DNA from 2 places in the Mycobacterium sp. NGS62 genome. Region 1 is predicted to be linked to the other one. Evidence: riboswitches for the same ligand, from Rfam matches in the RefSeq annotation. Region 1 holds a riboswitch; the other holds the start of a gene.
What was found. Region 1 has a riboswitch for S-adenosylmethionine ahead of AC5Y49_RS15930 (hypothetical protein). Riboswitches for the same ligand answer to the same signal wherever they lie in the genome.
Positions count from the first base shown of each region.

Region 2: another riboswitch for S-adenosylmethionine. It lies ahead of AC5Y49_RS14355 (bifunctional o-acetylhomoserine/o-acetylserine sulfhydrylase); the one in region 1 lies ahead of AC5Y49_RS15930 (hypothetical protein).

Region 1 covers NZ_JCALCK010000005.1:318,379-324,779, forward strand. Annotated here, with positions in the region: gene AC5Y49_RS15920 (metallophosphoesterase) at 95-1,102, opposite strand; gene AC5Y49_RS15925 (hypothetical protein) at 1,402-2,169, opposite strand; gene AC5Y49_RS15930 (hypothetical protein) at 2,886-3,476, opposite strand; SAM riboswitch class IV at 3,675-3,786, opposite strand; gene tpx (thiol peroxidase) at 3,975-4,478, shown strand; gene AC5Y49_RS15940 (ADP-ribosylglycohydrolase family protein) at 4,518-5,990, opposite strand; gene AC5Y49_RS15945 (hypothetical protein) at 6,020-6,401, opposite strand, start outside.
Region 2 covers NZ_JCALCK010000005.1:5,867-12,267, forward strand. Annotated here, with positions in the region: gene ephH (epoxide hydrolase EphH) at 1-347, shown strand, start outside; gene AC5Y49_RS14345 (NADP-dependent isocitrate dehydrogenase) at 334-1,566, opposite strand; gene AC5Y49_RS14350 (NADP-dependent isocitrate dehydrogenase) at 1,699-3,942, opposite strand; SAM riboswitch class IV at 4,131-4,251, shown strand; gene AC5Y49_RS14355 (bifunctional o-acetylhomoserine/o-acetylserine sulfhydrylase) at 4,427-5,785, shown strand; gene metX (homoserine O-acetyltransferase MetX) at 5,796-6,401, shown strand, end outside.

The sequences.
Region 1 (6,401 bases):
GGCGTACTCGGAGACATCCTGTGGTGTGAGCATGTAAAACGGCACCGACCGATCCTCAAACCCGGGTTCAGAAACAGTCCACTCGAAACCGTCATCATCGGCCGCCTCGCTGCACGTAATGGTCGGGGCGGATCTGCTTTTCGCCAGACCACCGGTAAGCGGTCAGTGATCCGCCCTTGACGGCGCTGAAGTCCACGCAGGCGGTGTAATCCGTCCAGTCATGCCGGTGTTTCGGGGAACCTTGCCGCCAATAGTGGCCATAAACGACAGGTACTCGCCCGGTGTAGACATAGGAGTGATCGCCGTCGGCCAGTTCAACTTCAGGCAACCGCGGGTAGGGGCCGCCGGAGGCGGTGGTGAATTTGCCTTCCATTTCAGCGATGTCGCGCAGCGTACGGGCGCTGTTATTCCACCACCGCACTCGCGCGTTGCCGCGCGGGAAGCCATCCTTGTCGTAGTACTCGGGTTGGCCATGGTCGACCAGACTGATTTCCGGACCCTTGAGCAGCGTCTCGACCGCACGGTACAGCGGGTCCTCCGGGATGCTGGCCGCCACGAAGTATGCCACCTCGGTGAATGGAGCATGTGAACCGCATCGCTGCTCTACGAGCCCAATTGAGTCGTCATGCCAACATGCGTGCACGACGCGCAGGCCGCCGAGATCCAGCCACAGCGGCATCGTCTTAAACCACTCGAGGTAGCTACCCCGTTCAGCGCCGACAACTTGGTCGAGGAAAGCCTGGTGCTGCTTGGTGTTCTTCTCTGACCACCGGTTCTCCGGGTCATCGTGTGCGCGGAGGAACTTTCCGCTGCCATGCGGCCACTCGGTGTGATAGGCGATGGCGTTGAATTCATGGTTGCCCATGACAATTCGCGCGCTCCCCGCGTCGACCATGCGTTTGACGAGCTGCAGCACACGCAGTTGTTCGTCTCCTCGGTCGATGACATCACCCACAAAGATGGCTTGGCGACGAGGGTGGCGATATTCGCCGGTCCCGTCGGCTGGTTGGTAGCCGAGTTCGATGAGTAACTCTTCGAGCTGGGTAGCGCATCCGTGGACGTCGCCGATGATGTCATAGCCCTCACACGCGGAATCGGCCACGCGTACCTCCTTGCTGGGTTGTGGGCTGCCGAGCCAGCCACGATCAGCGCTCATCGCTGCGCTTTCTGGCGTTTGGCGACGTCACTCTCTCCGAGCCCAACGCATCGTTGTGGCCTGCCCTTGTCCTGGCCAAGCTGACCTCTCTTCGTCTGTAAGAATTGCCCCTTACCCATCATGATGAGCCACTTGCGCTCCTCGCCCGGAATGTAATCGCGAGGCGGTGGCGGCGGAGGCCCTACAATCCGGCCGCGCTCATCGCTCATCATTTTGCCTTTGGTGGGCGCGTATCCCATCGCAAATCATGAAGGGTCCCCTAGCGGAAGGGTCACTCCCGGCGGCGCAACGATCTGTGCAACCGAGCCGATGATGGGGGCCTGGTCGCGGAAGACAAGAATCGTCCCGCGCGTATTGCGCTGTGACAGCGCCACATCCATAGAAAGTGCCGGGGCGTCGTCGTCGAGGTCCAGGTTCAGATAGACCGAGGACCGGCGTTCCTGATGGCAACGTTCGATCAGCCGATCTGCGAGATAGTGGCCCTCTGTGCGGTAAAGCGGAATCGCGTCGACGTCTCGGCTTCGATGGTCTACCCGCTCCATGAGGTCCAGCGCCATCAGTTGTGGGCCCGTCACCACTAGACCCGCCACCTTGAAAACAAGTGGCAGCCAGGCGGACACCTCGGCCAGGCTGGCCTCAGACTGCGTGTTATCGATGACGTAGTGGAGCACAAATCCGCGTCGAGTCAGTTCCTGCATGAATGCACCTGCGGTAGCGGCAACGTAGTCGTGGACGCCGGGTGACCATCGAAACTGGCGAAAGTAGGACTTATACAAGTCCTCGACCATGAAAAAGGCCGTGCCTACGAACCAACCGTCGTCGAGACCGCGAGCGAGGGCACTCACCCGTTGGCTCAGCGCGGTTAGGGAGCGCACCCGCTCATCTTCGGAAAGCGCCTCAAGCCTATCGGCGCCGGCAATGATCGCTCGCGTCCTAGCGTCCCATACGTACGCGAGTGTGGTGAAACCCCATTCGGCAGAACCCAATGCTGTCGTGGTGTCGTCGGTATTCATGCGCTGCCTCCTATCGGGAATGCGTCTTAATCGCGGATGGCAAAGGTCGGTGCATACTCGGTGCGTTCATTTCCAAGATCGCCTTCTGCCGGTCGCATACCTGTCGGCGATGCGCAGCGGTAACGGCGGAACGCGACGTGGAATCGGAGGAGTCGTGACCGGTGGCGGGCTAGGGGTCGGCCGAGCAGTAGGCATCAAACGGTCAGCTCCGCCACCACGGAATGCCCCGTTGGAGGCCTCATGGCGGCGCGCAAGGTCGGCCGGATATAGGAACGCGTGGTCGTGGCGGTAATAGCCTGACTCACCCAGCCAGTGGCATCCAAGACAGGCCGGGATCCCGCGCAGGACAACACCGGGATGCTGAGTCGGCCACATCACCGGGTCGCTGCCATGAGCCGCTTCATACGCACGACGGCGTTCTTGGCGCTGCTGCCACAGTCTCACGGCATCGTCGATCCACTTCGGCGCGACTTTCCAGTCGACGATGAAATGCACCCAGCGGGGAGGATGCAGCGTGTCGTAATACGGACCCCACGTATTCGCGGCATAGGCCGGGGCACGCCGCAAAGGGACGATAACGTTTCTATCCGGACTCATGAATTACCCTGTGGTGTATCGATTTCAGAAGTGTCTTCGATAATCCTTGTGGCACGATCGCACAATGTGCCGGTGACTATTCATGACTCCGAAAGACCATGGCAATGGCTTGCCACAAGTCAGGTCCATGGCGGCGGGTCCGGTGCATGTCCGAGCAGGCGCGCGAAAGCATCCACGGATGCCTCGAGGCTCGGCGGCCATTCGGCCTGCCAAACCCGCAGCGGGACGTCGGCGAGCGGGTCGAACCGGCTCGCCAGCCGCGGGTATTCGCGCTCGCGCCACTCTCGCAGACGCCCATCGCCTTTGACGAATTCCAGCAGTTGAGCGGTTTGCTCCTTTTGAACCTCCGGTGGCGCGCCGCCGCGGACGCCGATCCCGTTCATCAGGCTGTGCCGGCCAAGGGCGAATGGGCGATCGCCATACTCCGACTCCAGCCTGGCGACCGACTCGTTGACCCGGCGGCAGTCCGGGCATGCCAGCCAGGACCACCGCGATCTGCCGCCGGCCGTGGCCCTGAAGCAGATAATGCACAGGTCCCTTTCACGGGAAACGTCGTTACCTTCCCATCGCTCAGGCGAATCCTCGTCACTGCATGACTGCCACCTGCCGCACACGGGACCGCGCAGACCGCCGCATGGAATGTGCACGGACAACTCAACAATCCGGTCACGCAGGGCTTTGTCGGTTGCGCTTAGCTTCTGCCCGGTCATTTCGCTTCCGCCTGGTTCTGAGGCGTCGGCACGCAGTCGTTCACCGCTGCTCGTACGCTCGCCATCGACTTCGACGCACCCCTCGTTGTGAACGGCGCCTCGTGGATCCAGTGCACGCGGTGTCGGTGACCGTATGACCCGGAAAGACAATTCCAAGGCATTTCAATACTCCCGAAACATCGGGCCTCCGGCCGAAGGGAGGCGCTCTTGCCGGCACCGGTCGGTGTCGACCGCTTCGTCATCCGAGCCACCCACGAGCGTGGGGTTGGCGTACCGTCCAGTCGGAGCTTGGCGACGGCAACTCGTGAAGCAACTTCAGCTTAGTACACCGGCCCGACAAGCGTGGCCGAATTCGGACTGCAGCAGCGGATTTCTCACTGGCCCAGCACGACTGTGGTCCACCCACGTGGTTCCTTTTGAGCTGGAAACAGACGTCTTCCAAGCTTCGCCGGGCACCCCAATCGACGCTGGCGTCCGGCGCTTGGCAGACTATGGCTCATGGCACAGATAACTTTGCGTGGAAATGCGATCAATACGGTTGGCGAGCTCCCGGCCGTCGGCTCTCAGGCTCCCGACTTCACCTTGACCGGCACCGACCTCGGCGCAGTCAGCAGCGACCAGTTCCGCGATAAGGCCCTGCTGCTCAACATCTTTCCGTCCATCGACACCCCGGTCTGTGCGACCAGCGTGCGGACCTTCAACGAGCGCGCCGCCGGCAGCGGTGCCTCGGTGCTGTGCGTCTCCAACGACCTCCCGTTCGCGCAGGCGCGGTTCTGCGGCGCCGAGGGCATCGAGAACGTCAAGTCAGCGTCGGCGTTCCGCGACAGCTTCGGCGACGACTATGGCGTCACCCTGGTCGACGGGCCGATGGCCGGCCTGCTCGCGCGCGCCGTTGTGGTCATCGGCACCGACGGCAAGGTCGTTTACTCGGAACTGGTCCCAGAGATCGCCCAGGAGCCCAACTACGACGCGGCACTGTCCGCAGTGAGCTCCTCGACGTAACGCCGGTTGACTTCCGCGCGGTGCGGCACAGCCGTACCTCTATGAAGCGGCGTTCAGCTCCGGGTGCAGCCGCCGCAAGGCTCGTCGGAACTCGTCGTTCGGCCACGCTCCCGGGAGCAAGGACGTGACGTCGTTGAGCGCGTCTTCGATGGCGATGCCCTTGCGACGCGCGCCGTAGAGGGCAGCGATGGTTGGCGTACGGCTGACCGCTTGCACGCAGTGGAACAGCACGGTCTTGCCCTCGGCGCGGAATTGTTCGATCGCGCGCACGGTGTCGTACAGCACGAAGTCGAGGTTCGGGTTTTCGCCGGCCTGATCGATGAGCCGCACGTCAAGGTGTTCGGCCGTGTCGGGCAGGTCGAAATCGCCGACCCGGCACAGTGATACGACCGCACCGACGTCGTCGGGCAAGGACTTCAGCGCCCGTACCCCGGCAACCCACACCTGGTCATCATGCGGATGTTGGAAGAGCGGTCCCTGCTCCGGGATCGTCGCGTAGCCGTAGTCGAAGGTGTCCGGTTGGCCACCGAGCGCGATGGCGGTCGCGACAGCGACCAGCTTGCGCGCGTTCCACCCCGGCCACCCGTGCAGTCGGCGCCGCCACTGTGCGGGCACCGCCGAGGCACCCCACACCGCGCCGAGCAACCCACCGGCGATCGCGGCGACAGTATCGGTGTCCCGCCCACCGCGTACCGCCGCTTCCAGCGCCAACCGCAGATGATCGGCGCGGAATACCCCGGCAGCCGGATCCTCTTGCGGCGCCGGTGTCGTCGAGATCGCCGACCACGCCCCCTGCAGCGCCTCGACCACCCAGCCGTTCTTGGTGAAATCCGCCGGTTGTGATCGCTCGGCGGCGTCGAGCAGCGCCGACCACCTGGCCTGCGCTGCCGCATCGAGGTGATCCAACCCAATTCGCACGTTCAACTCACCGGTCAGCACAGCGTGGCGGATCGCGCAGCACCACAACACACACGCATCTCCGTTGTCGGGCTCATGGTGAGTCAACGCGCTGATGGCGCGCGCCGCCTCCACCAAACCGTCCTCGTCGTTCAGGTAGGCCAACGCCACCGGGGCCGTCCGCATCAATGAGCCGTTGCCCGCGCTCCTGCCCTCCCGCTGGTGCTCCGCCGCCGACGCCTCGCGGGCGGCCGCCGCCGAGAGTCCCTGCCGGCCCACCGCACTCAATACCGCACGCGTTTGGATGCCGACGTCTTTGGTGCCCGGCTGGTTCGCCCACTGATACCAGCGGTGCACGATCGCGTCTTGGGCGGCCTCATCCCGCAGATCCACACCGGTTTCCGCGACCTCGGCGATCGCGATCGCCATCGAGGTGTCATCGGTCCATTCACCGGTTTCCCAGATCGAACGCTGACTGACCTCGTCATCGATCGCGACCTTCACCTCGGGCCCCAGCGGGTCGCCGAACTCGAACGGTGCGCCCAACGCGTCGCCGGCGGCGGTTCCCAGCAGCACTCCGCAAACCCGGTCCAATTGTGCGGCATTAGGTTTCATGCGCTTACCTCCTTCAGGGGCAGGGTCGATCACCGGCAGGCCTTGGCACCGTGGTCGTAGCGGCCGTTGAGTAGCGCCGACACCGTCGCCGGCTGCCAGGGCCGGCCTTTGGGTGTGCGCTGGCCCGTCGAGTTCAGCACCCGCGCCGTGGCCGCCTGGGTGACACCGCAGCCGTGCACCAGCCACCGGACGTAGCGCTTGAGCATCGGCTGGCGCTGCGACCACGGCGTCGTCGGTGGCGGAAGGATTGGTGCCGAACCGCTTTCGGTGTCCGAACTCGCCTCGGCGCCGGCGCCCGACGGAGCTCGACGCGGAGCAGGCGTCGCGGGAGTCGAGGCACCTGCGGCGACCAGCGCCAGTTCGATTTCCCGCCCGAGGCTTTCGGCTCCCACGGCCGCCAGTGCTGCATGG
Region 2 (6,401 bases), 310 kb from region 1:
CACCGGAGGGCGTCAGCGAAGCCGAGCTCCGGGCGATCATCGACGACGTTGCGCACTGCCCGGCCTACTTCCAGCTGCTGATCAAAGCGCTGTTGATGCCCGGACTGGCGGACTTGGCGCAGACCGCCGTTCCCGCCCATCTGGTGATCTGCGAAAAGGACCGGGTCTTTCCGGGGCCGAGATCCCACCGCTACTTCAGGGGCCAACTTCCCAAGGGCACGCAGGTGACGGAGCTCGACGGTGTCGGTCACATCCCGATGTTCGAAGCGCCGGGCCGCATCACCGAAGTCATCACCGATTTCCTCGACCAATACAGCCCGCCGATCCGCGAGATCAGGTCGAGCTGAGGGCCTTGTCCAGGTTCTCGGCGATCGTGTTGAGGAACTCCTCGCTGGTCTGCCAGTCTTGATCCTCGCCGATCAGCAGTGCGAGGTCCTTGGTCATCTGGCCGCCCTCGACGGTGGTGACGACGACGTCTTCCAGCTTCTGAGCGAACTCGCTGACCTCGGGGGTGTTGTCCAGCTTGCCGCGGTGCTGCAGCCCCCGGGTCCACGCGAAAATCGAGGCGATCGGGTTGGTGGACGTGGGCTTGCCTTCCTGATACTGACGGAAATGCCGCGTGACGGTGCCATGCGCGGCTTCGGCCTCGACCGTCTTACCGTCGGCGGTCATCAGCACCGACGTCATCAACCCGAGTGAACCGTAGCCCTGCGCCACCGCGTCGGATTGCACGTCGCCGTCGTAGTTCTTGCAGGCCCAGACATAGCCGCCCTCCCACTTCAGGCAGGCCGCCACCATGTCGTCGATCAACCGGTGCTCGTAGGTCAGTCCGGCTTTTTCGAACTTGTCCTTGAACTCCTCGTCGTAGATGCGCTGGAACTCGTCTTTGAACATGCCGTCATACGACTTGAGGATGGTGTTCTTGGTCGACAGATACACCGGGTAGTTCTCTTGCAGGCCATAGGCAAACGACGTGCGGGCGAAGTCCTGGATCGATTCCTTGAAGTTGTACATCCCCATCACGACACCGCCGTCTTCGGGAATGCTCACCATTTCATGCACAACCGGCTCGCTGTCGTCGTTGGGTGTGAAGGTCAGCGTGACGGTCCCGGGGCGGTCCACTTTGAAGTTCGTCGCACGATACTGGTCGCCAAAAGCGTGACGGCCGATGATAATCGGCTTCTTCCAGCCGGGAACCAACCGCGGGACGTTCGAAATCATGATCGGCTCGCGAAATATTGTGCCGCCCAGAATGTTCCGGATCGTTCCGTTCGGCGACGACCACATGGTCTTGAGGTCGAACTCCTTGACGCGGGCCTCGTCGGGGGTGATGGTGGCGCACTTGACGCCGACGCCGTGCTTCTTGATGGCATAGGCGCAGTCGATCGTCACCTGGTCGTCCGTGTCGTCGCGGTGCTCGATGCCCAGGTCGTAGTAATCCAGGTCGATGTCGAGGTGCGGAAAGATCAGCAAATCCTTGATCCACTGCCAGATGACACGTGTCATCTCGTCGCCGTCGAGCTCTACTACCGTGCCTTTGACTTTGATCTTTCCGCCGTCAGACATCTGAGTCCGATCCTCCTACCCGACGATTAACGCCGCCTTGTGGGCAACCTGGTGAGCCTGCGGGTGAGCAATCTCTCTCGACCCAACACTACAAGGGGTGCCCCACAGCGGACGGTTCTGAACAATCAGGATTCAGGCGGTCGTGACCTGCGCGTCGAGTGCGGCGTTGAGTGTTTTACTCGGGCGCATCACCGCGGTCGTCTTGTCGCGATCCGGCGCGTAGTAGCCGCCGATGTCGACCGCCTCGCCCTGCGCCTCGGCCAGTTCGGCAACGATGACGTCTTCGTTTTCCTTCAGGGCATCGGCCAGTGCGGTGAAGTGCTTCCGCAGATCCTCGTCATCGTTCTGGGCCGCCAGCTCTTGCGCCCAGTACATGGCCAGATAGAACTGGCTGCCGCGGTTGTCGAGCTCACCGGTCTTGCGCGACGGGCTCTTGTTGTTGTCCAGCAGCTTGCCGATCGCGGCATCCAGCGTCGTGCCCAGAATCTCGGCGCGCTCGTTGCCGATCTTGGCGCCCATATCCTCCAGGCTGGCGCCCAGTGCCAGGAACTCGCCCAGCGAGTCCCAGCGCAGGTGATTCTCCTCCACCAGTTGCTTGACGTGCTTGGGCGCCGAACCGCCTGCGCCGGTTTCGTACATTCCGCCGCCGGCCATCAGCGGCACGATGGACAGCATCTTGGCGCTGGTGCCCAACTCCAGGATCGGAAACAGGTCAGTCAGGTAATCGCGCAGGATGTTGCCGGTCGCGGCGATGGTGTCCAGCCCGCGGATCAGCCGTTCCAAGGTGTATCGCATGGAACGAACCTGCGACATGATCTGAATGTCGAGGCCCTCGGTGTCGTGCTCCTTCAGATACGTCCTGACCTTCTTGATCAGTTCGTTTTCGTGCGGCCGGTAGGGGTCCAGCCAAAACAGCACCGGCATACCGGAGTTCCGGGCGCGGGTGACGGCCAGCTTCACCCAGTCGCGGATCGGCGCGTCCCGCACGATCGGCATCCGCCAGATGTCGCCGGCTTCCACCTCCTGCGACAGCAGCACTTCACCGGTGGCGAGGTCCACGATGTTAGCGACGCCGTCTTGGGACAGCTCGAATGTCTTGTCGTGCGACCCGTATTCCTCGGCCTGCTGCGCCATCAGACCGACGTTGGGAACGGTGCCCATCGTCGCTGGATCGAAAGCGCCGTTGGTCTTGCAGAAGTTGATGATTTCCTGGTAGATGCGGGCGAACGTGGACTCGGGGTTGACCGCCTTGGTGTCCTTTTGCCGTCCGTCGGCGCCGTACATCTTGCCGCCGGCGCGAATCATCGCCGGCATCGAGGCGTCCACGATCACGTCACTGGGCGAGTGGAAGTTCGAGATTCCTTTGGCCGAATCGACCATCGCCAACTCCGGCCGGTGCTCGTGGCAGGCGTGCAGGTCGCGAATGATCTCGTCGTGTTGCGACGCGGGCAGCGACTCGATCTTGTTGTAGAGGTCAACCAGGCCGTTGTTGACGTTGACACCCAGCTCGTCGAACAGCTTCTGATGCTTGGCGAACGCGTCCTTGTAGAAGACTTTGACCGCGTGGCCGAACACGATGGGGTGGCTGACCTTCATCATCGTCGCCTTGACGTGCAAAGAGAACATCACGCCGGTCTTGCGCGCATCCTCCATCTGTTCCTCGTAGAACTCGCGCAGAGCACGCACGCTCATGAACATGCTGTCGATGATGTCGCCCTCGGCCAGTGACACTTCCGGCTTGAGCACGATCGTCTCGCCGGTTTTGGTGACCAGTTCCATCTTCACGTCGCGCGCGCGGTCCAGCGTCATCGACTTCTCGCCGTGATAGAAGTCGCCGTGCCGCATGGTCGCCACATGAGTGCGCGATGCCATCGACCACTCGCCCATGCTGTGCGGGTGCTTACGCGCGAATTCCTTGACCGCCTTGGGCGCACGCCGATCCGAGTTGCCTTCCCGCAGCACCGGGTTCACCGCACTGCCCAAGACATTGGCGTAACGCTTTTTCAGCTCCCTTTCCCGGTCGGTTTTCGGATTCTCCGGGTAATCCGGAACCTTGAATCCCTTACCCTGCAGCTCTTTGATCGCGGCCACCAGTTGCGGCACCGACGCGCTGATGTTCGGCAGCTTGATGATCGTGGTGTCGGGCAGTTGCGTCAGCCGGCCGAGTTCGGCGAGGTTGTCGGGCACGCGCTGCTCTTCGGTGAGGTAATCGGGGAACTCGGCCAAGATGCGTGCCGCCACCGAGATGTCGCTGGCTTCGATGTTGATGCCCGCCGGTTCGGCAAACGCGCGCACGATCGGCAAAAAGGCATACGTCGCCAACAACGGCGCCTCGTCGGTCAGCGTGTAGATGATGGTCGGCTGTTCGGCGCACACGGTCTGTCTCCCGGCGTCTCAAGATTGTCAGCGGCTCGCGATGTCACGGTGGCTGCCAGTATCGCGTACGCGGTAATCGACAGCCGTAAAGGGGTCACGCGTTATCTGCGGCGTTTATCCTGCTCGGGGTCTGCATCGTCGGCGAGTCAGGTGGCGGCGTCTCACCGACGTGCGATAAGCTTCAGGTCGGTCATGAGTGCCAGCGTTCAAGCCCCGGCTTGCTGGCCGGCAACCCTCCAACCGCGGTGGGGTGCCCCGGGTGATGACCAGGTTGAGTAGCCACAACCGGCTACGCGGCAAGCGCGGGTCCGCCGTGACGGGCCCCCCGAGTAGACAGGGAAACCTGATGCACGCCTATTTGGGCCGGCCCATCGTGTCTCACAGTTGCTGACCGAATGGCCGCCGGTTGACGTCTTCTCCGGATGGCGTCCCGGGCGCCTACGAGCAACCGCCCCCGCACAAGCCATTGACAGAAAGCATGCAGATGAGCGCTGACGAGAACGACGACAACGATCCGACCGCGCATTGGTCATTCGAAACCAAACAAATCCATGTCGGGCAGCGGCCGGACCCGACCACCCACGCACGCGCCCTGCCGATCTACCAGACCACCTCCTTCACCTTCGATGACACCGCACACGCGGCGGCGCTGTTCGGGCTGGAGGTCCCGGGAAACATCTACACCCGGATCATGAATCCGACCGCCGACGTCGTCGAGCAGCGCATCGCCGCGCTCGAGGGCGGGGTGGCCGCACTGTTCCTGGCCTCCGGCCAAGCGGCGTCGACGTTCGCGCTGCTGAACCTGGCCGGCGCCGGTGACCACATCGTCTCCAGTCCGCGGCTCTACGGCGGCACCTACAACCTGTTCCACTATTCGCTGGCCAAGATCGGCGTCGAGGTCACCTTCATCGACGATCCCGACAACCTGGAGTCCTGGCGCTCGGCGATCCGGCCCAACACCAAGGCGTTCTTCGCCGAGACGATCTCCAATCCGCAGATCGACGTGCTGGATACCCCGGGCGTGGCCGCTATTGCCCATCAGAACGGGCTGCCGCTGATCGTCGACAACACCGTCGCCACCCCCTACCTGATCCAGCCGATCGCCCAGGGCGCTGACATTGTGGTCCATTCGGCCACCAAATACCTGGGTGGCCATGGCGCCGCGATCGCCGGTGTCATCGTCGACGGTGGCACGTTCGACTGGACGGGCGGCCGTTTTCCCGACTTCACCACGCCCGACCCCAGTTACCACGGCGTGGTCTACGCGGAATTGGGGCCGCCCGCGTTCGCGCTCAAAGCTCGGGTGCAACTGCTGCGCGACTATGGTTCTGCGGCCTCGCCGTTCAACGCGTTCTTGGTCGCGCAGGGGCTGGAAACCTTGAGTCTGCGCATGGAGCGTCACGTCGGCAACGCCAAGCGGGTCGCCGAGTTTTTGGCCGATCATGACGACGTGGTGTCGGTCAACTACGCCGGGCTGCCGAGCTCGCCGTGGTACGAGCTGGGAAAGAAGCTGGCGCCCAGAGGAACCGGCGCAGTGCTGGCCTTCGAGTTGGCCGGCGGCGTGGAGGCCGGGAAGGCGTTTGTCAATGCGCTGCAACTGCACAGCCACGTCGCCAACATCGGGGATGTGCGGTCGCTGGTGATCCATCCGGCATCGACGACCCACTCCCAACTCAGTCCTGAGGAGCAGCTGTCAAGCGGCGTCAGCCCGGGGCTGGTGCGGTTGGCCGTCGGCATCGAGGGTATCGATGACATCCTGGCCGACTTGCAACTCGGCTTTGCTGCGGCTCGCAAATTCGGTGCCGCCACCGCGGGCGACCCGCACGCCGTGGCGGCATTCTGAGGAGGCTTGGGTGACAATCTTCGACGTGCCAACTCAAGCGCTTCCCGCCGAAGGGGAGCTCGGCGTCGTTGACGTCGGTTCGCTGACGCTGGAAAGCGGCGTGGTGCTCGACGACGTCCAGATCGCCGTACAGCGGTGGGGAGAGTTGTCGCCGTCACGCGACAACGTCGTCGTGGTGTTGCACGCGCTCACCGGCGATTCGCACATCACCGGCCCCGCCGGGCCCGGGCAGCCTACGCCGGGCTGGTGGGACGGCATCGCCGGGCCGGGTGCGCCGATCGACACCAACCGTTGGTGCGCACTGTCCACCAACGTGCTGGGCGGCTGCCGCGGCTCAACCGGGCCCAGCTCACTGGCTCCCGACGGAAAACCCTGGGGCTCACGGTTTCCGCTTGTCACGATTCGCGATCAGGTGGAGGCAGACATCGCGGCGTTGGCCGCACTGGGCATCACCAAAGTTGCCGCCGTCGTCGGCGGATCGATGGGCGGCGCACGGGCGCTGGAATGGATTATCGGCCACCCCGACGAGGTTGCGTCCGCGTTGCTATTGGCGGTGGGTGCGCGTAGCACTGCCGACGAGATCGGCACCCAGGTCAGCCAGCTCAGAGCGATCGAG